DNA from 3 places in the Klebsiella scottii genome. Region 3 is predicted to be linked to each of the others. Evidence: predicted binding sites of a transcription regulator. Region 3 holds the regulator's gene; each other region holds the start of a gene.
What was found. The regulator Fur, encoded in region 3, represses iron uptake genes when iron is present. The targets are predictions, from matches to a motif close to ATAATAATGAGAACNACTATCAA.

Region 1 (9,831 bases), 2.2 Mb from region 3:
TCCAGACGGTGGACAGCATTCGCGCGCGCCTGCCGGAGCTACAGAAAACTATCCCGGCGGCGATCGATCTGCAAATCGCCCAGGACCGCACCCCAACGATTCGCGCCTCGCTGGAGGAGGTCGAGCAGACGCTGGTGATTTCGGTCGCGCTGGTGATCCTCGTGGTGTTCCTGTTCCTGCGCTCCGGCAGAGCCACGCTGATCCCGGCGGTAGCGGTGCCGGTATCGCTGATCGGCACCTTTGCGGCCATGTACCTTTGCGACTTTAGCCTCAACAACCTGTCGCTGATGGCCCTGACCATCGCCACCGGCTTCGTGGTGGATGACGCCATCGTGGTGCTGGAGAATATCTCCCGCCACCTTGAGGCGGGGATGAAGCCGCTGCAGGCGGCTTTGCAGGGAAGCCGGGAAGTGGGCTTTACGGTGCTGTCGATGAGCCTGTCGCTGGTGGCGGTGTTTTTACCGCTGCTGTTGATGGGCGGCCTGCCGGGGCGTCTGCTGCGCGAGTTCGCGGTCACGCTGTCGGTGGCGATTGGTATTTCGCTGGCGGTGTCGTTAACTCTGACGCCGATGATGTGCGGCTGGCTGTTGAAAAGCGGTAAGCCGCATGAGCCCACGCGCAACCGCGGCTTTGGCCGGCTGCTGGTCGCCATTCAGGGCGGCTACGGCAAATCGCTGAGGTGGGTGCTGAAGCACAGCCGAATGACCGGCCTCGTCCTGCTGGGTACGATTGCCCTTAGCATCTGGCTCTATATCTCAATTCCGAAAACCTTCTTCCCGGAGCAGGATACCGGCGTGCTGATGGGCGGCATTCAGGCCGACCAGAGCATCTCTTTCCAGGCGATGCGCGGCAAGCTGCAGGACTTTATGAAAATCATTCGTGAAGACCCGGCGGTGGATAACGTCACCGGCTTTACCGGCGGCTCGCGGGTCAACAGCGGGATGATGTTTATCACCCTCAAATCGCGCGACCAGCGCCATGAAACGGCGCAGGAGATTATTGACCGCCTGCGAAAAAAACTGGCGAAAGAGCCGGGGGCGAACCTGTTCCTGATGGCGGTGCAGGATATCCGCGTCGGCGGACGTCAGGCCAACGCCAGCTACCAGTACACCCTGCTGTCGGACGATCTGGCGGCGCTGCGCGAGTGGGAGCCTAAAATTCGCAAAGCGCTGGCGGCGCTGCCTGAGCTGGCTGACGTCAACTCTGACCAGCAGGACAACGGCGCGGAGATGGACCTGCTCTACGATCGCGATACCATGTCGCGCCTCGGCATCAGCGTGCAGGACGCCAACAGCCTGCTCAACAACGCTTTCGGCCAGCGGCAGATCTCCACCATCTACCAGCCCCTCAACCAGTACAAGGTGGTGATGGAGGTTGACCCGGTCTATACCCAGGACGTCAGCGCGCTGGATAAGATGTTCGTTATCAACAGCGAAGGCAAACCGATCCCGCTCTCTTATTTCGCCAAATGGCAGCCGGCTAACGCCCCGCTGTCGGTGAACCATCAGGGGCTTTCGGCCGCCTCCACCATCTCCTTTAACCTGCCGACCGGTAAATCCCTGTCGGAAGCCAGCGACGCCATCAACCGCGCCATGACCCAGCTCGGGGTGCCGTCCAGCGTCCGCGGCTCGTTCGCCGGCACCGCTCAGGTTTTCCAGCAGACTATGAATTCGCAGATCATTTTGATTCTGGCGGCGATTGCGACGGTCTATATCGTGCTGGGGATCCTCTACGAAAGCTACGTGCATCCGTTAACGATCCTCTCCACCCTCCCCTCGGCGGGGGTCGGCGCGCTGCTGGCGCTGGAGCTGTTCGGCGCGCCGTTCAGCCTCATCGCGCTGATCGGAATTATGCTATTAATTGGAATAGTGAAGAAAAACGCCATCATGATGGTCGACTTCGCGCTGGAGGCGCAGCGTAACGGCAACCTGCCGCCGGAAGAGGCCATCTTCCAGGCCTGCCTGCTGCGTTTTCGCCCCATTATGATGACCACCCTCGCGGCGCTGTTCGGCGCGCTGCCGCTGGTGCTATCCGGCGGCGACGGCTCGGAGCTGCGCCAGCCGCTGGGGATTACGATCGTCGGCGGTCTGGTGGTAAGCCAGCTGCTGACGCTGTACACCACGCCGGTGGTGTATCTGTTCTTCGATCGTCTGCGGCTGCGTTTTTCCCGAAAAATCAGGCAACCGGTAAGCGAATAACATGACCGATCTCCCGTCCAGCGTGCGCTGGCAGCTATGGATAGTGGCATTCGGCTTCTTTATGCAGTCGCTGGATACCACTATCGTCAACACCGCCCTCCCCTCGATGGCCAAAAGCCTCGGGGAGAGCCCGCTGCATATGCATATGGTTATCGTCTCCTACGTGCTGACGGTGGCGATTATGCTGCCCGCCAGCGGCTGGCTGGCGGATCGGGTCGGAGTGCGCAATATCTTTTTTACTGCCATTATCCTGTTCACCCTCGGGTCGCTGTTTTGCGCCCAGGCCAACACCCTTGACCAGCTGGTGCTGGCCCGCGTGCTGCAGGGCATCGGCGGCGCCATGATGGTGCCGGTAGGCCGCCTGACGGTGATGAAAATCGTCCCCCGCTCGCAGTATATGGCGGCGATGACGTTCGTCACCCTCCCCGGCCAGGTCGGGCCGCTGCTGGGTCCGGCCCTCGGCGGCGTGCTGGTGGAATATGCCTCCTGGCACTGGATTTTTTTAATCAACATTCCGGTCGGCATTATCGGCGCTATCGCCACGCTCTCGCTGATGCCGAACTACACCCTGCAGACGCGCCGCTTTGATATGCTCGGCTTTATCCTGCTGGCCACCGGCATGGCGACGTTAACCCTCGCTCTTGACGGCAAAAAAGGGCTGGGTATTTCTCCGCTGCTGCTGACGGCGCTGGTGGCTATCGGCATCGCCTCCGTTGTTCTCTATCTGTGGCACGCGCGGGGCAATGACGGCGCGCTGTTCAGCCTCGACCTGTTCCGCAACCGCACCTTCTCCCTCGGGCTCGGCGGCAGCTTCGCCGGGCGTATCGGCAGCGGCATGCTGCCGTTCATGACGCCGGTATTCCTGCAAATTGGCCTCGGCTTCACGCCGTTCCACGCCGGCCTGATGATGATCCCGATGGTGCTCGGCAGCATGGGCATGAAACGCATCGTGGTGCAGGTGGTGAACCGCTTTGGCTACCGCCGGGTGCTGATTGTGGCGACGATCGGCCTGGCGCTGGTCAGCCTGCTGTTTATGGCCGTCGCGCTGGCGGGCTGGTACTGGCTGCTGCCGGTGGTGCTGTTTTTACAAGGCATGATCAACTCCAGCCGCTTCTCGTCGATGAATACCCTGACGCTGAAGGATCTGCCGGACCCGCTGGCCAGCAGCGGCAACAGCATGCTGTCGATGGTGATGCAGCTGTCGATGAGTATTGGCGTCACCATCGCCGGCATGCTGCTGGGGATGTTCGGCCAGCAGCACCTCAGCGCCGATGCGGCTACCGCGCATCAGGTCTTTCTCTACACCTACCTGAGCATGGCGGTCATTATCGCGCTGCCGGCGCTTATTTTTTCCCGCGTACCGGATGACATCGAAGGCAATACCGTCATCGCCCGCCGCAAAAGGAGTGAACCGTGAAGCTTTGGCGTCCCGGCATTACCGGCAAACTGTTTCTCGCCATCTTCGCCACCTGCATCGTGCTGCTGATCAGCATGCACTGGGCGGTGCGTATCAGCTTTGAACGCGGCTTTATCGACTACATTAAGCGCGGCAACGAACAGCGGCTGACGATGCTTGGCGATGCCCTCAGCGAGCAGTATGCCCAGCACGGCAGCTGGAAGTTCCTGCGCAACAACGACCGCTTTATTTTCCAGCTGCTGCGCACCTTTGAGCGCGACAACGACGATCGCTCCCCCGCCGGCCACGGCCCAGGGCCTGACGGCGAGCGGGGTCCCGGGCCAGACCGAGGCCCGCCGCCGGACAACGGACCCCGCGGTCCCGGGCCGGATATGCCTCCGCACGGCTGGCGAACGATGTTCTGGGTGGTCGATCAGAAAGGCCGCGTGCTGGTCGGCCCGCGGGAGCCGGTGCCTGAAGACGGTACCCGCCGCGAGATCCTCGTTGACGGCGCTCCGGTAGGGGCGGTCATCGCCTCGCCGGTGGAGCGCTTAACCCGCAATACCGATATCAATTTCGATCGGCAACAGAAGCGCACCAGCTGGCTGATTGTGGCCCTGGCGACCATCCTTGCGGCGCTGGCGACCTTCCCGCTGGCGCGCGGCCTGCTGGCGCCGGTTAAACGGCTGGTAGAAGGAACCCATCGCCTCGCGGCGGGTGATTTCTCCACCCGGGTCACCGCTAGCGGCGGCGATGAGCTTGGCCGCCTGGCGCAGGACTTTAACCAGCTTGCCAGCACCCTTGAGCGCAACCAGCAGATGCGTCGCGATCTGATGGCGGATATTTCCCACGAGCTGCGCACGCCGCTGGCGGTTCTGCGCGGCGAGCTGGAGGCGATTCAGGACGGGGTACGCAAATTCACCCCGGACTCTATCCCCTCCCTGCAGGCGGAAGTCGCCACCCTGACCAAGCTGGTTGACGATCTGCACCAGCTGTCGATGTCGGATGAGGGCGCGCTGGCCTATCAGAAAAACTCCGTGGATATCATCACCCTGCTGGAAGTCGCGGCGGGGGCCTTCCGCGAGCGCTTCGCCAGCCGCGGGCTGGAGATCGGCGTATCGTTACCGGAAAGCGCCATGATTTTTGGCGACGGCGACCGCCTGATGCAGCTTTTCAATAACCTGCTGGAAAACAGCCTTCGCTATACCGATAGCGGCGGCAAGCTGCTGATTAGCGCCAGTCAAAACGGTCGGATGCTGATCGTCGACTTCGCCGATAGCGCCCCTGGCGTCAGCGATGCCCAGCTGGAGCGCCTCTGCGAACGATTCTACCGCGCAGAAGGTTCGCGCAATCGCGCCAGCGGCGGCTCCGGCCTCGGGCTGGCTATCTGCGTCAATATCGTCGCCGCCCACGGCGGCACCTTACGGGCCGGCCATTCGCCTTTTGGCGGGGTTAGCATTAAAGTAGAGTTACCTCTGGAACGCGATTTACCGAGAGACGTATGATTGAATTACCTGTTGATGAAAACACTCCGCGTATTCTTATCGTGGAAGATGAACCCAAGCTCGGCCAGCTGCTGATCGACTATCTGCTTGCCGCAGGCTATGCGCCGACGCTGATTAATCACGGCGATCGGGTTCTGCCCTACGTTCGCCAGACGCCGCCGCACCTGGTCCTGCTGGATCTGATGCTGCCGGGCACCGACGGGCTGACGCTGTGCCGTGAAATTCGCCGCTTCTCCGACGTTCCGGTGGTGATGGTGACGGCCAAGATTGAGGAGATCGACCGCCTGCTGGGGCTGGAGATCGGCGCCGACGACTATATCTGCAAGCCCTACAGCCCGCGTGAAGTCGTGGCGAGGGTAAAAACCATCCTTCGCCGCTGCAAGCCGCGTCCGGAGCTGCAGGCGCTGGATGCCGTCAGCCCGCTGATCGTCGATGAAGGGCGTTTTCAGGCCTCGTGGCGCGACAAGCTGCTGGATCTCACCCCCGCCGAGTTTCGCCTGCTGAAAACCCTCTCCCAGGAGCCGGGAAAAGTGTTCTCGCGCGAACAGCTGCTGAACCATCTCTACGATGATTATCGCGTGGTCACCGACCGAACCATCGATAGCCATATCAAAAACCTGCGCCGCAAGCTGGAGTCGCTGGACGCAGAGCAGTCGTTTATCCGCGCCGTCTACGGCGTCGGCTACCGCTGGGAGGCGGACGCCTGCCGGCTGGCATAGGCCGCAGGATACCGTTCTGCCCGCGCGATTACCCGCCAGCTGGCGGGTAATTTTTATGCGAAAAACGCCTCCGGCGCTCTCGCCCATATGGCGCCGACGAGTCCGCGCAGCAGGAGCATTTGCCGTCATTGACCCGCCGACCCGGCGCTGGCGGCGTGAAAGGGTTTACCTGCCTCCCCCACGGCGCTACAATGCCCGCCCTTAATGTGGGGACACTCCCCAACTCGCCCACCAGGTGCGGCGAATCTGACCTGTCATCAGAACGAGAAAATCATGTTTAAACCGGAACTCCTTTCCCCGGCGGGAACGCTGAAAAATATGCGTTACGCTTTCGCATACGGCGCAGATGCCGTTTATGCCGGCCAGCCGCGCTACTCTCTGCGCGTGCGCAATAACGAATTCAACCACGAAAACCTGCAGCTCGGCATCAACGAAGCCCATGCGCTGGGGAAAAAGTTCTACGTGGTGGTGAACATTGCGCCGCATAACGCCAAGCTGAAGACCTTCATTCGCGATTTGAAGCCGGTAGTGGAAATGGGGCCGGATGCGCTGATCATGTCCGATCCGGGCTTAATCATGCTGGTACGGGAAAACTTCCCCGAGATGCAGATCCATCTCTCGGTACAGGCCAACGCCGTCAACTGGGCAACGGTAAAATTCTGGCAGCAGATGGGGCTGAGCCGGGTCATTCTCTCGCGCGAGCTGTCGCTGGAAGAGATTGCCGAAATCCGCAGCCAGGTGCCGGAGATGGAGCTCGAAATTTTCGTTCACGGCGCGCTGTGCATGGCCTACTCCGGCCGCTGCCTGCTCTCCGGCTATATCAACAAACGCGATCCGAACCAGGGGACCTGCACCAACGCCTGCCGCTGGGAATATAACGTCCAGGAAGGCAAGCAGGACGACGTCGGCAATATTGTCCACAAATATGAGCCGATCCCGGTACAGAACGTTGAGCCAACGCTGGGGATCGGCGAGCCGACCGACCGGGTATTTATGATTGAAGAAGCCAAGCGCCCGGGCGAATATATGACCGCCTTCGAAGACGAGCACGGCACCTACATCATGAACTCGAAGGATCTGCGCGCCATCGCCCACGTTGAGCGCCTGACCAATATGGGCGTGCACTCGCTGAAAATCGAAGGCCGCACCAAGTCCTTCTACTACTGCGCCCGTACCGCCCAGGTCTACCGCAAGGCGATCGACGACGCCGCCGCCGGCAAACCGTTTGACGAAAGCCTGCTGGAAACCCTCGAAGGGCTGGCCCACCGCGGCTATACCGAAGGCTTCCTGCGCCGCCATACCCATGATGATTATCAGAACTACGAGTACGGCTACTCTCTCTCAGAGCGCCAGCAGTTTGTCGGGGAGTTTACCGGCGAACGTAACGGCCAGCTGGCGGCGGTGGCGGTGAAGAACAAATTCACCCTCGGCGACAGCCTTGAGCTGATGACGCCGCAGGGCAACGTCAACTTCACCCTCGAGCATATGGAAAATGCCAAAGGCGAAGTGATGCCGGTCGCCCCCGGCGATGGCTACACGGTCTGGCTGCCGGTACCGGAAGATATGGTGCTGCAGTACGCCCTGCTGATGCGCAACTTTGCCGGCCAGAGCACCAGAAACCCGCACGGCAGCTAGTTTACCAGGGTTATTTTTTCAGGATGCACGGATATTAGAAACGGATCACATACCGTTTCGCTTAAAGCCGGTATCATCCATTTCGCTGAAAAACATAACCCATAAATGCTAGCTGTACCAGGAACCACCTCCTTAGCCTGCGTAATCTCCCTTACGCGGGCTTATTTTTTTATTATTAACCTATCTACGTCCGCATGCTGTCCATGCCTGGATACCGGCTTTGCTTTACCAGGTGCCCTCTTTACAGCGGAGACCCATCCGCGATCGTTCCCCTGATATTAAAAACAATTCCCCGCCTTTCCCGCTGCTTTGGTTCCTCCTGGGCGACAAAACCTCCGTTCAGGCGCGGCCATCAATATGTTGTCGCCATCAGCCGCTCTGACCGGAACGGCGCTCTCCCGCTGGCCCAGGAGTGACATGCTTTTTATCCATCATTCATTAGACAGATAATTATAACCACCTCAATTAAATGATAATGATAACTATTTGCATTTGTTTAATTAGAGGCATAAACTGCAATTCTTTATTTTTTTAGTGTTTTAAACCGGTAATTAACCATCTACTGGTTTTTCATCACTAACATTGTTGGATTTTCGATATCTTTTTAAAAAATAAGGAAATTTCATGGGAAAACGCGCCTTAATCCTCACCTTATCGACGTCGGTTTTTACAGGTTCGACGCTTGCAGAGGGAAAAAATGACAATGAAGAAATTATGGTTGTTTCATCTACAGGGACCGCTGAAAATACCCTCTCCGGATCTGATTTAAACAGATTCAGAGGGATTGCGAATGCAGATATTTTTTCCTCTGAAACATATATCCAGTCAAATAATATGAGAAATGAGGCGGGTGCGATTGATCCAGGAATCAGGGGACTGCAGGGAGAAGGCCGTGTTCCGGTGTTTATTGACGGCTCGCTGCAGTCGACCCACACGTCAAGAGGCTATCAGGGAACCAGCGACAGAACGTATATCGACCCTGATTTAATCAGCAATATCACCATTAGCAAAGGGGCCTCACAGAATAACAATGCCTTTTCATCCGGCGCCATCGGTGGGGTAATAAATATAAAAACCCTCTCCACGGAGGATATTATCAATCCCGGCAATAGCTACGGCTTACTTCTTAAGCTAAGAACGTTCAACAATAATAAAAAGCCTGATATCCCTGATGATTATGCGGAGCAGAGCTATTATCAGCTGACGGACAAGCCCCGCGGGTATGATTTTAGAAATGGCTCCGCCACGCTTGCCTTTGGCTTCAGAGATGATACGGTTGATACCGTGCTTGCCTATAGTAAAAGATCTACCGGGAACTATTTTTCAGGGAAAAATGGCTTTAAAAAATTCAACGATCCGGTGGTATTTAAAAATGAAGAGGTCGTAAACACCTACTTTGAAAGCGAGTCATTTATTTATAAGCTTGCGATCAACGCGAATGATGATCATCACTTCAACCTTGCGTACCGCAACCATCGTCAGCAGGCCGGTGAAACGTTGGCTGCCTACTGGTATAAAAACGCCAATGACATTGACTTCGAGCCCCTGCCTGCGGGCGTGGAATCCATGCCACAATGGAAACCTGGCAGCGCGATTGTTAATGCCTACAGTGCCGGATATACCTATACCCCCGTTAACAACAGGCTGATTAACTTAAATCTGAACTACTGGATAACCGATACGAACTTAAAGCAATATAACGGCCTGTGGGCATTGGGGACCAATGCGCAACAATATCTGCATGCCTATAGCAACAATAAAAATGGTATAGCCATTGTCAATGAAAGCCAGTTAAACATGCTCACGCTCCGCTACGGGTCGTCAACGCAAAAAGAAAAGCTGGCGCCAAAATCTGACGGTCTGACCCGGTTTACCGCCTATCCCACCTCGCGGCATGGCGAGAGAAGGGAAAATGCCCTTTTCGTCAACGGGATGATTGAGAGTGGTCCGCTCCAGGTCAATCTGGGTATTAATTATCATAATTCCGCAGCCAACGATTTTCAGACCAATCAAAGCGTAAAATATCAGGCTAAAGCAGACCTGAGTTCCGAAATAAGCTATGCGCTGACCCCAGGCACAACCGTGTTTGTGAAAGCAGCCAGAAACTACAGAATGCCGAGCCTGTATGAAACCACGGTATCGAATGAGATTTTCAGCTATAACCCGGCGGACCCGATCGCGCCAGAAGTCTCCCTGCAAAAAGAAGTTGGGGTTAAGATACATCGCCCGGCTTTATTATCCGCGGAGGATGCTCTCGACCTCTCCCTCTCCTGGTTTAACAACAGGACCAATAACTTTATCTCTCCCGGATTAAAGGATAAAACCGCGGGAATGCCGGCATGGCAGGATAACTTCACGTTTATGAATTATGATAAGCT
Region 2 (9,831 bases), 590 kb from region 3:
ATGGTCAGGTTGCCTTCCAGCCCTTCAACGATGGCTTTACCGCCATTCTCCCACTGCAGCACGTTATAGGTGCCGTTGGTGTAAATGGCCGAGGTGCCGGACACGATTTTATTTTTGTAGTCATTGCGGAAGTAGGTAATGCCAGCGGCGTAGCCGGCATGACTGAATTCAATCCCCACCTCTTTGTTCACGCTAATTTCAGGATCGAGATTATCGTTACCCAGTAAATAACATTGACTGAGGCCAATCGGGCAACCGTTGCCGCGCGTAGAAAGCAGGTAGCCCGGCGTTGACTGATAAAGATTAGGCGCTTTGAACGAGCGTGCAATACCGGCTTTCATGGTGAAATATTCCCCCAGTCCCTGCGAAATATTCAGGCCTGGGCTCCAGTTCGCGCCGAAATTATCGTGATAGTCAAAGCGCAGCCCCGGAATAATCTCGGTGCTGTCGGTCGCGGCAATATTATCCTCGAAATAGAGCGAGCTAATCGTTGCGGAATTTTTACTGCTGCGTTGAGAAGGATCGCCTGAGCTACCCGGTAAATAGAAGTTAGTGCTTGACGACTGCATAGAGGCCGGATCGTTGAGCTCATCGCGGTTCCACTCCGCGCCCAGGGTCACCGTTTGATCAACCAGCAGCTGCAGCGGGAAGTTGATTTCTCCGCCCGCGCGATAGCTTTCCAGACGGCTGGTCGAATAGACATCGCTGTTGATCATCCCTTCAACGCTGCCGGCAGTACCTTCTTTTAAACGCGTGTTATTGGTCTTTTCATAGTTAAAATTAAGTCTGGACGTTCCCCAATCCCAAATACCGTTGTGGGTGATGCCATAGTTTTGGCGATATAAACGGTTGGTTTCATTGCCATACAGCGACTCAACTAAACCGCCAGCGCTGCTATTACCATTGCTGTTTTGCGTATCACCCGCATAAATATTGCCCTGACGGCTATAGCTATAGGAGAAATCAACGATCTGGGCTGGCGTCATTTTCCAGGACAGCACGCCGCTGATATCTTTATTACGCACGCCTTCGCGACCGGCAGCATAGGAGCCGTTTTGTGCGGTATTTATGTCATAGGCATCGGCATCGGTGCGGTTGATATTGCCATACAGACGCATCGTTAGCGCGTCACCCGCCAGCGGGCCGCTGAGGTTGAAGTTCGCGCGGCGGGTGTCACCTTCTTTGCTGTTTTCCGGCTGATTGGTGAAAAGTGACAGCGAGCCGTGCCAGTCATTGGTGGGGCGTTTAGTAATAATATTTACCACGCCACCCGCAGCGCCAGAACCATAGCGGGCCGCTGCCGGGCCGCGGATCACTTCAATACGTTCCACCATTTCCGCTGGCACCCAGTTGGTATCGCCGCGAGAATCGCGTTCGCCGCGCCAGCTGTAGCGCACGGAGTTACGAGAACTCACCGGCACGCCATCAACCAGCACCAGGGTATTTTCCGGCCCCATGCCACGGATATCGATTTGACGGTTGTTACCGCGGCTGCCGCTGGCGCCATTGCCGGTCAGGTTCACGCCGGGCATTTTGCGGATGATGTCGGAGAGATCGTTCACGGGAGGGCTTTTTTGAATGTCTTCTTCAGTTATGATCGAGACGCCGGGCTGCTGTTTCAGGCCCTGCTCAGCGGTGACGAGCATCGTTTCATCGTCAGCCAGTTTCTCCGTGGGTTCTTCCGCAAAAGCCGGTGAGGTGAGGAAGCCAGCCAAAAACAGCGCAATCGGGCGCTTCTTACATAAAGTTACATTCACTTAGATAATCCCCAGAAGAGTTAATATTTGTAAGTAAATGCTTATGATAATGAGAATGATTATCACTGTACACACAGTGAAATAGCTCCTCCTTTTTTTCTACATTATTTGATGGCTTTGCGCTTTATATGTAAATAAACGTAAGTGCGCTAATAAGTAAAATCGCAAAACGACACCTATAATAAGCAGGCAAAAAAAAGTCACTAATCTGCTTATAAATCATAGCGATGGGAATAGTAATAACGTATTGAAATTATCGGTCTTTTCATTTAACTTCGGCGTTACGCCTGAAACAGCGGCCCTGGGTGAGGGTAAATTGAGGAGAAACTGTGCTCAGGATCATACAAACCTTTACATTGATCGTCATTATTTCGCTGATGCGTTCCCTCATCAACAATAGTGCACGGGTTACCGCCTGGTAACGCCGTAATACCGGTCGGGTGAATCAGTTAAATCTGAGGTTGTGACCTGGCCTCGCCCATAATCAGGAATTTCCGGTCAGGGCCCAGGATCAAATAGCCTTTTCACTATCGTGGATATAGTGAGCCAACTTAATTTTGAATAAAGCGCAAACTGAGCAGAGATGCCTGACCGGGTTAATAGAGGAAGCATGCGAAATTGTTTTACGCTTTTACCCGCGAGGTAAGTCGCTTTAAGATGATTTTAAGTAAGAAAAAAACCGGATAATTGAAACTAATAAAAGTCAAAAATGAACAGCATATAATAAAAAACGGGAGCTCATTGGCTCCCGTTTTTGTCTAACCCAGAAACTGGATTACATGTTCGCGATAATCGCGTCGCCAAACTCGCTACATTTCAGCAGCTTAGCGCCTTCCATCAGACGTTCAAAGTCATAGGTCACGGTCTTAGCGGCGATAGCGCCTTCGGTGCCTTTAACGATCAGGTCTGCGGCTTCGAACCACTGCAGGTGGCGCAGCATCATCTCAGCGGACAGGATAATGGAACCTGGGTTCACTTTGTCCTGGCCGGCATATTTCGGTGCAGTACCGTGAGTCGCTTCGAACAGCGCGCACTCGTCACCGATGTTAGCGCCCGGAGCAATACCGATGCCGCCGACCTGCGCCGCCAGGGCGTCGGAGATGTAGTCGCCGTTCAGGTTCATACAGGCAATAACGTCATACTCGGCCGGACGCAGCAGGATCTGCTGCAGGAAGGCGTCAGCGATAACGTCTTTGATGATGATCTCTTTACCGGTGTTCGGGTTTTTGACCTTCTGCCACGGGCCGCCGTCAATCAGTTCGCCGCCGAATTCTTCGCGAATCAGCTCGTAGCCCCAGTCTTTAAAGGCGCCTTCGGTGAACTTCATGATGTTGCCTTTGTGTACCAGCGTCAGCGAATCACGGTCATTGGTGATGACATATTCGATAGCAGCACGAACCAGGCGTTTGGTGCCTTCTTCGGAGCACGGCTTAATGCCGATGCCGCAATGTTCCGGGAAGCGAATTTTCTTCACGCCCATCTCATCACGCAGGAATTTGATAACTTTCTCGGCTTCAGCGGAGTCAGCTTTCCATTCGATGCCCGCATAGATATCTTCTGAGTTTTCACGGAAGATAACCATATCGGTCAGTTCAGGATGTTTAACCGGGCTCGGTGTACCCTGGTAGTAGCGCACCGGACGCAGGCAGACGTAAAGATCCAGCTCCTGGCGCAGGGCAACGTTCAGAGAACGAATACCGCCGCCAACTGGCGTCGTCAGAGGGCCTTTGATAGCAACACGATAATCACGAATCAGATCAAGAGTTTCGGCAGGCAGCCAGACGTCCTGGCCATAAACCTGGGTCGATTTTTCGCCGGTGTAAACTTCCATCCAGGAAATTTTACGCTCGCCTTTATAGGCTTTCTCAACGGCGGCATCCACCACTTTCAGCATCGCTGGGGTCACGTCAACACCGATACCATCACCCTCGATAAACGGGATAATCGGGTTATTAGGGACGTTCAGCTTGCCATCTTGCAGGGTGATTTTTTGACCTTCCGCCGGAACTACTACTTTGCTTTCCATTAACCTCTCCTTCGAGCGCTTCTGGTTCTGCTCTTCCTTTTCACACTAACCGAGCGTTGGCTTTATCCGCCCACTCCGCTACCGGGTGATCCCGCTAACCGGAGATCCGCGTCCGTGCCGCCTTCTGGTAGCGCGAATCAGTTTGAGCAATATTTTTGTTAAAAAATTGTGATGAGCCTGTCGATACTACCTGAATGTTTGCGTCCATGAAAGGCATTCGTAATTAGGCTATAATGCGGCAATTGACGGGGCCTGAAAATACCATGCAGAAAACTTCATTTAGAAAACATCGCGTTGAGCGATTCAGCTCACAACAAGTCACCAGACAACGCAAAGAACGCCAACCAACCCGCGTGATCTTGTTCAATAAACCCTACGATGTGTTGCCACAGTTTACCGACGAAGCCGGGCGCAGCACGCTAAAAGATTTTATTCCGCAGTCCGATGTCTACGCCGCGGGCCGGCTTGACCGCGATAGCGAAGGGCTGCTGGTGTTAACTAACGACGGCGCGCTCCAGGCGCGGCTCACGCAGCCGGGCAAACGCACCGGTAAAATTTACTACGTTCAGGTTGAAGGCGAGCCGACTTCGGAGGCGCTGGAGGCGCTGCGCAACGGCATTACGCTCAACGACGGCCCCACCCTGCCCGCAGAAATTGAACGGGTCGCGGAACCTGAGTGGCTGTGGCCGCGCACTCCCCCGATCCGTGAACGCAAGGCGATCCCCACCAGCTGGCTGAAAATCACCCTCTATGAAGGCCGCAACCGTCAGGTGCGCCGCATGACCGCGCACGTGGGCTATCCTACGCTGCGCCTGATTCGCTACGCTATGGGCGGCTATACTCTCGACGGCCTGAGCAACGGCCAGTGGCGCCAGGTCGAATAATCATCCCAGGAGTGGAATATGTTTAAACCGCACGTCACCGTAGCCTGCATCGTGCACGCTAAAGACAAATTTCTGCTGGTCGAAGAGACCATCAACGGCAAGGCGCTGTGGAACCAGCCGGCCGGTCATCTTGAAGCAGATGAAACCCTGGTGCAGGCGGCCGAGCGCGAGCTGTGGGAAGAGACCGGGATCCGCGCCACTCCGCAGCACTTTATCCGCATGCATCAGTGGATCGCGCCGGACAGCACGCCGTTTTTGCGCTTTCTGTTCGCCATCGAACTTGACGATACGTGCGCTACCGAGCCGCACGATAGCGATATCGACCGCTGCCTGTGGCTCAGCGCCGAGGAAATTCTCAATGCGCCCAACCTGCGCTCGCAGCTGGTAGCGGAAAGTATCCGCAGCTATCAGCACGATCAGCGCCACCCGCTGTCGCTGATCGGGGCCTTTAACTGGCCGTTTTAACACGCAAAACAGGGGCCGGCGCTCCCGGGACGCAGCGGCGCATTTGTCGCGCACGCGCGCTACCCCTGCGGAGATAAGGCCGGTCAGCGCAGCGGCACGCAAACTATGCCCCCTTGAGGGGGTGCCTGAGGCGCGACTGCGTGCTAGAATATGCCGCCTTGAAGTTCAATGTGGTGAGTATTCCAATGTCAGAAAATCCAAAAAAAGTGATCGTCGGCATGTCCGGCGGCGTCGACTCCTCGGTTTCCGCCTGGCTGCTGATCCAGCAAGGCTACAAGGTCGAAGGCCTGTTCATGAAGAACTGGGAAGAAGACGATGGTGAGGAATACTGCACAGCCGCCGCCGACCTCGCCGACGCTCAGGCCGTCTGCGATAAGCTCGGAATTGAGCTTCATACCGTAAACTTTGCCGCCGAATACTGGGACAACGTGTTTGAACTGTTCCTGGCTGAATATAAAGCCGGACGCACGCCGAACCCGGATATTCTGTGCAATAAAGAGATCAAATTTAAAGCCTTCCTCGAGTTCGCGGCGGAAGATCTTGGGGCCGACTATATCGCCACCGGCCACTACGTGCGCCGCGCCGACGTTAACGGTAAAAGCCAGCTGCTGCGCGGGCTCGACGGTAACAAAGACCAGAGCTACTTCCTCTACACCCTCGGCCACGAACAGATTGCCCAGAGCCTGTTCCCGGTGGGCGAACTGGAAAAGCCGCAGGTACGCAAAATCGCCGAAGAGCTGGACCTCATCACCGCGAAGAAAAAAGACTCGACCGGCATCTGCTTTATCGGCGAACGTAAGTTCCGCGAATTCCTTGGCCGCTACCTGCCCGCCCAGCCGGGTAAAATCCTCACCGTGGACGGCGAAGAGATCGGCGAGCATCAGGGGCTGATGTACCATACCCTCGGTCAGCGCAAGGGCCTCGGCATCGGCGGGACCAAAGAGGGCAGCGAAGATCCGTGGTACGTCGTCGATAAAGACGTCGAAAAAAATATTCTGGTGGTCGCTCAGGGTCACGATCACCCGCGCCTGATGTCGGTGGGGCTGATTGCCCAGCAGCTGCACTGGGTCGATCGCGAGCCGGTGAAAGGCACGCTGCGCTGTACGGTGAAAACCCGCTATCGCCAGACCGATATCCCCTGCACCGTGAAGGCGCTGGACGACGACCGCATCGAAGTCATCTTTGATGAGCCGGTTGCGGCGGTAACGCCGGGCCAGTCGGCGGTCTTCTACAGCGGCGAAGTGTGCCTCGGCGGCGGCATTATCGAACAGCGCCTGCCGCTGCAGGCCTGACAGACAGTTTTTACCGCCGATAGCTGAACCGGCTACCGGCGGCTTACAAGGAGTACGTGTGGCGAAGAATTACTATGACATCACGCTGGCGCTGGCTGGCGTTTGCCAGGCAGCCCGTCTGGTTCAGCAGCTGGCGCACCAGGGGCATTGCGATAGCGATGCCCTGCACGTCTCGCTGAACAGCATCATCGACCTCAACCCGGATTCAACGCTGGCGGTGTTCGGTGGCAGTGAAGCCAATCTTCGCCTCGGGCTTGAAACCCTGCTCGGCGTACTCAACACCGGCAGCCGTCAGGGGCTGAACGCCGAACTGACCCGCTACACCTTAAGCATGATGGTGCTTGAACGTAAGCTTGCGGCAGGTAAAGGCGCGATGGATACCCTCGGCAACCGCATCGCCGGCCTGCACCGCCAGCTGGAACATTTCGATCTGCAGTCCGAAACCCTGCTTAGCGCGATGGCGGGCATCTACGTTGACGTCATCAGCCCGCTGGGGCCGCGCATCCAGGTCACCGGTTCTCCCGCCGTGCTGCAAAGCCCGCAGGTGCAGGCGAAAGTTCGCGCCTCGCTGCTGGCCGGCATCCGCGCGGCGGTGCTGTGGAACCAGGTTGGCGGCGGACGTCTGCAGCTCATGTTTTCTCGTAATCGTCTGGTTAACCAGGCAAAACAAATTCTTGCTCATTTAACCCCGGAGTTGTGATCTATGGAATTATCCTCACTGACCGCCGTTTCCCCTGTCGATGGACGCTACGGCGATAAAGTCAGCGCGCTGCGCGGTATCTTCAGCGAATTCGGTTTGCTGAAGTTCCGTGTTCAGGTAGAAGTACGCTGGCTGCAAAAACTAGCCGCGCACGCAGCGATCAAGGAAGTTCCTGCTTTTGCTGCCGACGCAATCGGTTTCCTTGATAAAATCGTCGCCGATTTCAGCGTAGAAGACGCGCAGCGTATCAAAACCATCGAGCGCACCACTAACCACGACGTGAAAGCGGTAGAGTATTTCCTCAAGGAAAAAGTGGCCGACGTTGCCGAGCTGCACGCGGTTTCCGAATTCATTCACTTCGCCTGCACCTCCGAGGACATCAACAACCTGTCCCACGCGCTGATGCTGAAAACCGCCCGTGACGAAGTGGTCCTGCCCTACTGGCGCCAGATGATTGACGCGGTAAAAAACCTCGCAACGCAGTACCGCGACGTGCCGCTGCTCTCCCGTACTCACGGCCAGCCGGCGACGCCGTCCACCATGGGTAAAGAGATGGCTAACGTCGCTTACCGCATGGAGCGTCAGTATCGTCAGCTGAACCAGGTCGAGATCCTCGGCAAAATTAACGGCGCGGTCGGCAACTACAATGCCCATATCGTCGCCTATCCGGAAGTTGACTGGCACCAGTTCAGCGAAGAGTTTGTCACCTCCCTGGGTATTCAGTGGAACCCGTACACCACGCAGATCGAGCCGCACGACTATATTGCCGAGCTGTTCGACTGCATGGCGCGCTTCAACACCATCCTGATCGATTTCGATCGCGACGTGTGGGGCTATATCGCGCTCAACCACTTCAAGCAGAAAACCATCGCCGGCGAAATCGGCTCTTCCACCATGCCGCATAAAGTGAACCCTATCGACTTCGAAAACTCCGAAGGCAACCTGGGGCTGGCTAACGCCATGATGCAGCATCTGGCGAGCAAGCTGCCGGTCTCCCGCTGGCAGCGCGACCTGACCGACTCCACCGTCCTGCGTAACCTCGGGGTGGGTATCGGCTATTCTCTGATCGCCTACCAGTCCACCCTGAAAGGCATCAGCAAGCTGGAGCTCAACGGCGATCGCCTGCTCGATGAGCTGGATCACAACTGGGAAGTGCTGGCCGAGCCGATTCAAACCGTGATGCGCCGCTACGGAATCGAAAAGCCGTACGAAAAGCTGAAAGAGCTGACCCGCGGCAAGCGCGTGGACGCCGAAGGCATGCAGCAGTTCATCGACAGCCTGCCGCTGCCGGAAGATGAAAAAGTGCGCCTCAAGGCCATGACGCCGGCCAACTACATCGGCCGCGCGGCCACTATGGTTGATGAGCTGAAGTAAGCCCCGCTACCCTCTTTCCGCAAGGGAAGAGGGTTTTCCGACCTCGCGCGCCAGCGCCAGAAAAGCGGCCAGCCCGGCAGACGGATTGCGCCTTCCGGGATAGTAAAGACACAGCCCCGGAAACGGCGGCGTCCAGTCCGATAGCAGCCGAACCAGCCGCCCGGCGGCAATATCGTCAATCACGTTTTGCTCAAGAAAAAAACCGATCCCGACGTTTTCAAGGACCGCAGCGCGGGCCAGCGAAGCTTCATCCAGCGTCAGCGGGCCATCGACCTCCGGATGGACCACCTCCCCCTGCTTTTCCAGATGCCAGCGATAGAGAGAGCCGTCGGGCAGCCGCACCCGAATGCACGGATGATTTTGCAGATCCGCAGGCTCGCGCGGCGCCTCGCGGTTCATCAGATAGCCCGGAGATGCGACCACCGCATAGCGCTGCGGCTGCCCGAGGGAGAGCGCGATCATGTCATTGGGTATCAAATGCGCGACGCGAACGCCGATATCAAACCCCTCGGCGACGATATCAATCAGCCGACCTTCCGTCACCAGATCAACGTGCATCTCCGGATAGCGCCGCAGGAACTCCAGCACCAGCGGCGTCAGAATCGCGCGCCCGGCAAACGGCGGCGCGTTTATCCGCAGCACGCCCGAAGGGGTCTCCCGCCGCGAACGAACCTCTTCAAGCGCGTCGTGAACGCCCTGCAGCGAGGGGCCCATTCGCGCAATAAACAGCTGCCCGGCGTCGGTCAACGCCACGCTGCGCGAGGTCCGATTAAATAACCGCACGCCGAGGCTAGCCTCAAATTTGGCGACGGCATGGCTCAGCGCGGTGGTCGACACCCCGAGCTCAATGGCCGCCGCCCGAAACGTTCCGCGGCGGGCAATCGCCATAACAGCATCTAAATCCGTAAGCGCAATACGCGACATTATCCCGATTCCTTCATTGTGGCATCCCGGTTGGGCCCAATTGTTTAAATTATAAAGACTTCTTAGAGTAAGCAGGTCATTTAATTACCGGAGTTTATCGATGGATATGCCAGCAGCTGTACAGGTTTTTTTCACCGCCGACGATGCGGATTCGATTGCCGAAGCCTTCACCGCTGACGCCGTCGTCCGCGATGAAGGTCATACCTACCGCGGACGTCAGGCCATTCGGGCATGGCGGGTCGCGGCCAGAGAGCAATACCAGTTCGTTGCCGAACCCTTTGAAGCGCTGAGCCGTGACGATACCGTTACGGTGCGCGCTAAGGTGAGCGGTAATTTCCCCGGCAGCCCTGTGGTGCTCGATTACCGCTTTCAGCTGACGGATGCGCGCATCGCCCGTCTGGAGATTAAA
Region 3 (9,831 bases):
TCGATCATCGCCGAGGAGACCAGCGTTTTGCCGACGGCAACCTCTTTGCCCCACTGCGGACGGTGCTGGAACAGATAGTTGATCGCCACCGCCAGATAGTGGTTCGGGTTCATCAGACCGGCCGGGGTAACGATGCCGTGACGGTCGTAATCCGGATCGTTGGCGAAGGCCAGATCAAACTTGTCGCGCAGCGCCAGCAGGCCAGCCATCGCACACTCGGACGAGCAGTCCATGCGGATGGCGCCGTCTTTATCCAGATGCATAAAGCGGAAAGTTTGATCGACATGATCGTTAACGATGGTCAGATTCAGCTTGTAGTACTCTGCGATGCGCTTCCAGTATTCAATACCGGAACCGCCCAGCGGATCGACGCCAAGCTTGAGGCCCGCTTTTTGAATCGCCGCCATATCGACGATATCCGCCAGCCCTTCAATAAACGGCTGAACCAGATCCTGCTCTTTCACGTGGCCGGAGGCCAGAGCAGCATCGAGGGAGATGCGCTTCACGCCCTGCAGGCCGGAAGCCAGCAGTTCGTTAGCCCGGTTCTCCACCACTTTGGTGACGTTGGTATCAGCCGGACCACCGTTCGGCGGGTTGTACTTGATACCGCCATCTTCCGGCGGGTTATGCGACGGCGTAATCACGATGCCATCCGCCAGCGGACCACCATTTTTGTTGTGCACCAGAATAGCGTTGGAAATCGCCGGCGTCGGGGTGAAGCCGTTGTTTTCCTGCACGATCACATCAACACCGTTAGCTGCCAGTACTTCCAGTACGGAAATAAAGGCCGGCTCGGAGAGCGCATGGGTATCCTTACCGACGTAGCATGGACCGGTAATACCGTTCTTCGCGCGATCTTCCGCAATTGCCTGAGCAATCGCCAGAATATGCTGCTCGTTGAAGTTATGGCGACCTGCGCTGCCGCGATGGCCAGAGGTCCCGAACTTCACCGCATGCTCCGCATTGCCTGCTTCCGGCTTCAGTACATAGTACTGGGCAGTCAGCTGGGCGACGTTAATCAAATCACTCTGTTGTGCAGGCTGCCCCGCACGCTTATCGATTGCCATTGCCTGATCCTTCTGATGCAAGGGTGAATAAAGCTAGATCGTGCCGCAAACCTTCTCAATCAACTCCGCGGGGAATTGCATTGACTGCATGATATGTTCAATCATGCTGCATTTACGGCCAGTATTGGTATTGGTAATCACCCACCACGGCGTGCCGGGGACCTGCTTAGGTTTGGTCTGATTGCCGCTTTTCAGCAGGATGCGGGCGTCTTCAGCGAAATAGGTACGCGTACGTCCGTGCAGAGACTCGGTGGCCGCAGCAAACGCTTTGCCGTCCAGCGAGTAAAGCGTCGTCAGTACCAGCATAAAACGGTTTACCGCGCGCTTTTGTTCGGCATATTCATCAGATAACAGCAGCTCGCGCACGGCGCGGACCTTATCCTTCACCGGATTCGCGGGCCTGGCCTCAACAACAGCGGTCGGAGCCGGAGCCGGCGCGGCTTTCGCGACGGAGGTGGCAGTCTGGGAAGCGGCGGAAAATTTCAGCATGCGCCGTAAAATGTCGGATGCACTCTCACCAATATGCTGGGTGTGGCTGGCAATATAGCGATAGAGATCATCATCAACTTCAATTGTTTTCATCTTAATCCAGTGCGATATCTTATTCTGAATACAAGTTGTCAGGATTATAAGGACAAATCCTAACCGCGGATAGCGTCAAACCAGGATGGCGGTAAAACTCAGATAGCTCTGGGTCTTGCAGCCGGATGGCAGAATGTCCAACATAATACCCTAACCCGACGGAGCGAAAAAAAGAACTTTGCCATGAAATTAAATAGCCGCGCGCAATCTGCACAAAATCCGCACAATAATTCCCCTGTGGTCCTGGTTCACGGTCTGTTTGGCAGCCTTGATAACCTCGGTATCCTCGCACGCGACCTGGTCGCCGACTACGATATTTTGCAGGTCGATATGCGCAATCACGGTCTTTCCCCGCGCGATCCGCAGATGACCTACGCCGCTATGGCTCAGGATCTGCTCGACACCCTTGACGATCTTCAGCTGGAAAAAGCGACCTTTATCGGCCACTCAATGGGCGGTAAAGCGGTGATGGCGCTGAGCGCCCTGGCCCCGGAACGCATCGACGGCCTGGTGGCTATTGATATCGCGCCGGTGGATTATCACGTCCGCCGCCATGACGAAATCTTTGCCGCCATTAACGCCGTGACCGCTGCCGGCGCCGCAACCCGTCAGCAGGCGGCGGCAATTATGCGCAAGCATCTGCAGGAAGAGGGAGTCATTCAGTTTCTGCTGAAATCCTTCGTTGACGGCCAGTGGCGTTTTAACGTGCCGGTCCTGTGGAATCAATATAGCCATATCGTCGGCTGGCAGCCGGTTCCCGCGTGGCCGCATCCGGCCCTGTTTATCCCAGGCGGCAACTCTCCCTACGTGACCGATGAATATCGCGACGCGCTGCTGGCTCAGTTCCCTCAGGCCCGCGCGCACGTGATTGCCGGCGCGGGCCATTGGGTCCATGCGGAGAAACCGGAAGCGGTATTGCGCGCAATTCGTCGATATCTCTCCTTTTTAGCGGCATAACTGGCTAAAAACTGCCCGACCGCGCCGCAGAATGCCTGCGGTCGTTGGCGCAGCGGTTCGCCTGATGTATTATGGCGCGCTATCTGTGTCGGCAATGGCCCGACAACTCGTTTCCCCGAAGTCACTCTGAATCATGGCAAAAGAACAAACGGACCGTACGACATTAGATTTGTTCGCAACCGAGCGTCGCCCGGGTAGACCAAAGACCAATCCGCTTTCGCGCGACGAGCAGCTGCGCATCAATAAACGCAACCAGCTTAAACGCGACAAAGTTCGCGGCTTAAGGCGCGTGGAGCTCAAGCTCAACGCTGAAGCGGTTGATGCGCTCAACGAGTTAGCTGATGCCCGTAATATGAACCGTAGCGATCTGATTGAAGAGATGTTGATGAACCAGCTGGCAGCCCTGCATAGCCAGGGTAAAGTCTGAGAAACCTCAAAAACAACACTTTCATGTAGCAGAGTGTGCAGTCGGGTGTGATTGCTGTTTCCGCGCCCTTCCCTGTTCTGCTATGATTGCCGTTATCTGCGGGCATTACGCCACTACCACATCATTAAGTTTCAAGAGGTTATTTTACTCATGGCAATCATCGGCATCTTTTTTGGCAGCGACACCGGCAACACCGAAAATATTGCAAAAATGATCCAAAAGCAGCTTGGTAAAGATGTTGCTGATGTTCACGACATTGCCAAAAGCAGCAAAGAAGACCTGCAAGGTCATGATATTCTGCTGCTGGGCATCCCAACCTGGTACTACGGTGAAGCGCAGTGTGACTGGGATGATTTCTTCCCGACGCTGGAAGAGGTCGATTTCAACGGTAAGCTGGTAGCCCTGTTTGGCTGCGGCGACCAGGAAGACTACGCTGAATACTTCTGTGACGCGCTGGGTACCATTCGCGACATCATCGAACCGCGCGGCGCAACCATCGTCGGCCACTGGCCGACTGCAGGCTACCATTTTGAAGCCTCTAAAGGTCTCGCCGATGACGACCATTTCGTCGGTCTGGCTATCGATGAAGACCGTCAGCCTGAGCTGACCAACGAGCGCGTAGAGAAGTGGGTTAAACAGATTTCTGAAGAACTGCATCTCGAAGAAATCAAAAACGCCTGATCGTTAAACGGCGCTACCTTCGGGTATCGCCGTATTGATAGGTAAAAGCAATAAAACTAATAGCTACAAGTTTTTAACTTTTAATCACATATCTGTACAATGTCCTCTGATTTAACGAGGAGACGTGACACAGTTTGTAGCGTGTGCCTCGTTTTTGACAGCATACAAGGCTCGATGCTTGCGGTTTTCATTTCATCATGGCAGTTCTATAATGAGACGCATTACATCGGGTGATTCTCTGTATTACTTCCGCTAATGGAAGTAGATCGTTTAGCAACAGGACAGATTCCGCATGACTGACAACAATACCGCATTGAAGAAGGCTGGCCTGAAAGTCACACTTCCACGATTAAAAATTTTGGAAGTGCTGCAGGGGCCGGATAACCATCACGTCAGCGCGGAAGATTTATACAAACGCCTGATCGACATGGGTGAAGAGATCGGTCTGGCTACCGTTTATCGCGTACTGAACCAGTTTGATGATGCCGGCATTGTTACCCGCCATAATTTTGAAGGCGGTAAATCCGTTTTCGAACTGACGCAGCAGCATCATCACGATCATCTGATTTGCCTCGATTGTGGCAAAGTGATCGAATTCAGCGATGACTCCATCGAAGCGCGTCAGCGTGAAATTGCCCACCGTCACGGTATCCGCCTGACCAACCACAGCCTGTACCTGTACGGCCACTGTGCAGAAGGCGATTGCCGCGAAGATGAACACGCGCACGACGCGGTGGAAAAATAGTTTCCCGCAGCGTAAGCAGCAAAAAGCCAACCCGCAGGTTGGCTTTTTTTATGCCCGCAAATACGGAGTACGAGGGAAATCAGGGCCGGGTATTGTTGCTGCGGATCTCTTTCCAGATCTGGTCGCAGCGGGCTTTCACCGCCTGATCGTTGCCGGTGCGGGTCGCCAGGATACACTGCTGATAATCCAGCACGCGCACGCTTTCCTGATTAGCGAACTGCTGATGCTGCTTATCCTCTTTAAGAACGTTCAGCACGCTCTGGCACGCCTGAACTTTATCCGGATTCCCTTCTGCCGTATTGATGCAGGCGCTGTAGGCATCCTTCAATTTAGTATCTTCTTTTGGCGCCGGTGACTGCGTACAGGCCACCAGACCCGATGCCATGATGGCGATGAGCAATAGCTTCTTCATAATCAACCTCACGGGCTGGCGGCAGGCTTACGCCCGCCGCTACGGCATCAGAAAATAGTGAACGGGGCAATAACCATAAACTTCACGTCGCGCTCATCCTGGAAGATGTTGCCGTAACCGCCGCTCCAGCTTGGAATATCGGAGTGGTTGTCGTACTGAGTGAAGTGGAGTTTGAACAGCGTTCCTTTCGCCCGGCCGTCCTGCACGGTATACATGGCATCGAGGCTGTAGGCCGACTCTTCCAGACGTTTGTCCGCGTTGTAGTACGCATCGGGCGTCGCCATTTTGCCTGGTTTCGCATCCCACGCGTAAACGTAAGACGCGCCAAACGCCCAGCCCGGCATATTCCAGTTTTTCATGTCGTACATGGCGCCGAAGAACACGGCTTTTTCGCCGTTGGCGTTGAAGTCTGAGCGGTTATCCCACCACACGTCCAGGCGACCGTTAGAGGATGCGTAGGTTGGAGTCATACGCTGCAGGAAGTAGCCCTGCTGACCTTCAGCCTTCACCCAGGTGCCTTCCAGACGCAGGTCCAGCACGTCGGCAACCTTGTAGCCAAAGGTTAGCGCCTGTAGCCAGGCGGTGCCGTCATAAATATCGTTCGCGCCGCCGTTGCTGACCTTATCGCGGGTACCGTAGAACTGATAGCTGGTGCTTAACGGAGCGCCGGCGACGTCAAATTTATAGCTGGCCTTAGCAAAATACTGGTCGATATAGCCTTGAGCCTGGCCAAACGCGGCTTCCAGCACGAGGTCATTTTTAAAATCATATTTGGCGCCCAGAGAGTGCAGATAATCGACTTTCGTCTTCTTATCGTTCTGATAGAACTCATCCATCTCAATGTGCCACGGCGCTTTGTATTCGTTCGTCCACATGTAGGAGAAACTCAGCGCGCCAGAGTCGCCGTAATCAAAGTTGGCTCCGGCTTCGGCACCTTGATAAGTGCCCGGCATAAAGCTCCAGTGCGGAGCCAGCAGCGTTTGCCCGGTTGGCTGAATATAGCCAGCGCGCGCCCACGCCGGGCCATACTTAAATTTTGCCGCCGCTTTATAGAGGCTAATCCCGCTCTTGTCGCCGGAGTAATCTTCGTCGTAGGCTTTATTTCTTGAGGAGAAGGCAATTTCGTTCGGGTGACCGCTTTCGCTGCTTTCCGCCATTTCAATTGCGGTAAAGGCAGCCACGTCAATACCAAACATATCGGCAGCATAGCCGGACTGGAAATCCAGGTTGGCGTTCCAGGTTGAATGCGAAAGGTTGGTTTTGTACTTATCGCCGTCGGTGACGTCTTTACGGTCGCGCTCACGCTGCCAGTAATAGATACCGCCGGTTAACGTGGAATCATCAATAAAACCTGCTGCGCTGGCCTGCGGAACAACGATCCAGCTCGACATCGCGGTGACGGCGGCAATAGCCAGCGCCAGCGTACTACGTTTGCCACTAAACGTACGCATGTGCATATCCTCTTTGACGTTTTAAAACGCGGAGCCAAAGGCAAGCCGCGAAAAATAAATAAGACTGCTAAAAAGCGGTGCGGTAAAAATCCGCATATCCACTCTGGATAGACTATTTTTCGTGACGCGAATTATCAATCTCTTTCGCCGACCAAAGCTTAAGATTATGACAAAGCGCACATAATCTATGTCTTTTTGTTACAGCCTGGGATTTCGTACATTTAGCGCGGAAGTATTTGCAAAATCAGGATAAAAGATGAGATGGAAACGCTTACAGCGGTTTTTTACACAAAAATAACAGACGGGCCAGGCGGGATATATTACAAGCTGTAAACAAGATTAATTCGCATCGCGAAAATAACCAAATGAGTCAGCTAAATGCGGAAATAAAAAAACGCCGCGCGATGCGGCGTTTTTGATGACGATGCGGCGACGCGGGTTTATGCGCCGATCTTCGCCCAGGTATCACGCAGGCCAACGGTGCGGTTGAACACCAGACGGTCGGCGCTTGCATAGCGGCTGTCGAGGCAGAAGTAGCCTTCACGCTCGAACTGCAGGGCCTTACCGGCCTGCGCCTGCGCCAGGCTCGGCTCGGCGAAGCCGTGCTTGATAACCAGCGATTCGGGGTTCATTACTGCAAGGAAGTCCTCTTCTGCGCCCGGATTCGGCACGCTGAACAGACGGTCGTACAGGCGAATTTCTACCGGCAGCGCGTGCGCCGCGCTCACCCAGTGGATAACGCCCTTCACCTTGCGGCCGTCCGCCGGATCTTTGCTCAGCGTATCGGCATCATAGGTGCAGAAGATAGTGGTGATATTGCCCTCTGCATCCTTCTCTACGCGCTCGGCTTTGATCACGTAGGCATTGCGCAGGCGAACCTCTTTGCCCAGTACCAGACGCTTGTACTGCTTGTTGGCTTCCTCACGGAAGTCAGCGCGATCGATCCAGATCTCACCGCTGAACGGCACGTCGCGGCTGCCCATCTCCGGCTTGCTCGGGTGGTTCGGCATGGTCACATTTTCACTGCCGCCCTGCGGATAGTTTTCGATAACCAGTTTTACCGGATCGATAACGGCCATTGCGCGCGGGGCGTTTTCGTTCAGATCTTCGCGAATGCAGGACTCCAGCGACGCCATTTCAATGGTGTTGTCCTGTTTGGTCACGCCGATGCGCTTACAGAACTCGCGAATCGATTCGGCGGTATAGCCGCGACGACGCAGGCCGGAAATGGTCGGCATACGCGGATCGTCCCAGCCCTCCACATGCTTCTCGGTCACCAGCTGGTTCAGCTTGCGCTTGGACATCACGGTATATTCGAGATTCAGGCGCGAGAATTCGTACTGGCGCGGGTGAACCGGGATGCTGATGTTATCCAGCACCCAATCGTACAGGCGACGGTTGTCCTGGAACTCCAGCGTACACAGAGAGTGCGTGATGCCTTCCAGCGCATCGCTGATGCAGTGGGTAAAGTCGTACATCGGGTAGATGCACCACTTGCTGCCGGTCTGATGGTGATCGGCGAATTTAATGCGGTACAGCACCGGGTCGCGCATAACGATAAACGGCGAGGCCATATCGATTTTCGCACGCAGGCAGGCTTTACCTTCCGCAAAACCACCGGCGCGCATTTTTTCAAACAGCGCCAGGTTCTCTTCTACGCTGCGATCGCGGTACGGGCTGTTTTTGCCCGGCGCTTTCAGCGAACCGCGGTATTCGCGAATTTCTTCCGCCGACAGTTCGTCAACGTATGCCAGGCCTTTATTAATCAGTTCAACGGCGTAGCTGTGCAGCTGGTCGAAATAATCAGACGAGTAGCAAACTTTCCCGGACCAGTGGAAACCTAACCACTGCACGTCGTTTTTAATCGACTCAACGTATTCGATATCTTCCTTCACCGGGTTGGTGTCATCGAAGCGCAGGTTGCATTGGCCTTGATAATCCTGAGCAATGCCGAAGTTCAGGCAAATCGATTTCGCGTGGCCAATGTGCAGATAACCGTTCGGCTCCGGCGGGAAGCGCGTATGAACGGTGGTGTGCTTACCAGTAGCCAGATCTTCATCAATGATCTGACGAATAAAGTTAGTTGGGCGGGCTTCTGCCTCACTCATCGTGGGTTCCTCAAAGCGTAAACAACGTATAACGGGACATGATCTTACAAGCAGGACGTGGAGACAACTATTAGTTACTGAAAATACGTATCTGAAGGAGATTATGGGGTCATTTGCTGCAAAAAAAAGCGGCGGAGGTTTCCCCCCGCCGCACAGGCATAAACTCTACTCAGGAGCCTTACTTGCCTTTAATCTCATACAGCGGCGTCTGGCCGGCGATAACTTTACCGGTCGCCAGAATCACCAGCGCGCTGTAATCATCGCTGTTGCTGCAGACTACCGGGCTAATCATCGAACGGGCGTTCGCGTTAAGGAAGTCCAGATCCATTTCCAGAATCGGCTGACCGGCCTTCACTTCCGCGCCCTCTTCCACCAGGCGTTTGAAGCCCTGGCCGTTCAGCGCGACGGTATCAATGCCCATATGGACGACGATTTCCGCACCGTTTTCCGTTTCCAGACAGAACGCGTGGTTGGTATTGAAGATCTTAACGATGGTACCCGCAGCCGGGGAGACAACGATCTTATCGGTCGGTTTCACCGCCACGCCGTCACCGACGGCCTTGCTGGCGAACGCTTCGTCCGGGACCTGCTCCAGCGCCACGATATCACCGGTAACGGGTGAAACCAGCGCGGCGATAGTTTTCGCGTTAGCCACAGCCTGCGGTTTCGCAGCCGCGGCGGCGACAGGCGCGCTGTCGGTTGCGGCGGCAGTAGCGGCTACCGGGCCACGTGCTACCACTTTTTTCATCTCATCACCGACGGACTCTGCTTTCGCACCGACGATAACCTGGATGGTTTGTTTGTTCAGTTTAACCACGCCGGAAGCGCCGAGGCGTTTACAGGCTGCATCGTTAACGCGCGCGGAATCCACAACGCTCAGACGCAGACGGGTAATACAGGCATCAATCGCCTTCAGGTTGTCAGTCCCGCCGACGGCCGCAATGTACTGCGTAGCCAGCTGAGTCAAACCTTCCTCGGTGTTGCTGTTGGCTTCCGAAGTCACCACGTCGTCAGTTTTATCTTCACGACCCGGCGTTTTCAGGTTGAACATGCGGATAACCGCGCTGAACAGCAGGAAGTAGATGAAGAAGAACACCACGCCCATGACAATCAGCATCCAGACGTTTTTGCTGGCTGCCGGCAGGCTGTACATCAGAACATAGTCAATGGCCCCTGCGGAGAAGGAGAAGCCCGCGTGGATACCCAGCGACGTTGCCACAAACAGGCTGATGCCGGTCAGGATGGCGTGCAGGAGGTACAGGAGCGGAGCCAGGAACATGAACAGGAATTCCAGCGGCTCGGTAACACCGGTCAGGAACGCGGTGATAGCGACCGACAGCAGCATACCGCCAACCATCGGACGACGCTCTTTCGGCGCAGCGAAGTACATCGCCAGCGCCG

Region 1: the regulator Fur is predicted to act here: its motif matches at 7,923-7,945, upstream of QFI97_RS09950 (TonB-dependent receptor domain-containing protein).
Region 2: the regulator Fur is predicted to act here: its motif matches at 1,801-1,823, upstream of QFI97_RS17635 (TonB-dependent siderophore receptor).

The regions. Positions count from the first base shown of each region.
Region 1 covers NZ_JARXNI010000020.1:464,883-474,713, reverse strand. The annotation lists gene mdtC (multidrug efflux RND transporter permease subunit MdtC) at 1-2,198, shown strand, start outside; gene QFI97_RS09970 (MFS transporter) at 2,200-3,615, shown strand; gene baeS (envelope stress sensor histidine kinase BaeS) at 3,612-5,099, shown strand; gene baeR (envelope stress response regulator BaeR) at 5,096-5,818, shown strand; gene trhP (prephenate-dependent tRNA uridine(34) hydroxylase TrhP) at 6,092-7,453, shown strand; gene QFI97_RS09950 (TonB-dependent receptor domain-containing protein) at 8,078-9,831, shown strand, end outside.
Region 2 covers NZ_JARXNI010000020.1:2,121,475-2,131,305, forward strand. The annotation lists gene QFI97_RS17635 (TonB-dependent siderophore receptor) at 1-1,757, opposite strand, end outside; gene icd (NADP-dependent isocitrate dehydrogenase) at 2,533-3,783, opposite strand; gene rluE (23S rRNA pseudouridine(2457) synthase RluE) at 4,017-4,667, shown strand; gene QFI97_RS17650 (NUDIX hydrolase) at 4,686-5,132, shown strand; gene mnmA (tRNA 2-thiouridine(34) synthase MnmA) at 5,318-6,424, shown strand; gene hflD (high frequency lysogenization protein HflD) at 6,483-7,124, shown strand; gene purB (adenylosuccinate lyase) at 7,128-8,498, shown strand; gene QFI97_RS17670 (LysR family transcriptional regulator) at 8,505-9,422, opposite strand; gene QFI97_RS17675 (nuclear transport factor 2 family protein) at 9,523-9,831, shown strand, end outside.
Region 3 covers NZ_JARXNI010000020.1:2,708,064-2,717,894, forward strand. The annotation lists gene pgm (phosphoglucomutase (alpha-D-glucose-1,6-bisphosphate-dependent)) at 1-1,067, opposite strand, end outside; gene seqA (replication initiation negative regulator SeqA) at 1,101-1,649, opposite strand; gene ybfF (esterase) at 1,833-2,606, shown strand; gene ybfE (LexA regulated protein) at 2,740-3,033, shown strand; gene fldA (flavodoxin FldA) at 3,184-3,714, shown strand; gene fur (ferric iron uptake transcriptional regulator) at 4,007-4,459, shown strand; gene QFI97_RS20425 (ChiQ/YbfN family lipoprotein) at 4,539-4,871, opposite strand; gene chiP (chitoporin ChiP) at 4,919-6,322, opposite strand; gene glnS (glutamine--tRNA ligase) at 6,763-8,430, opposite strand; gene nagE (PTS N-acetyl glucosamine transporter subunit IIABC) at 8,609-9,831, opposite strand, start outside.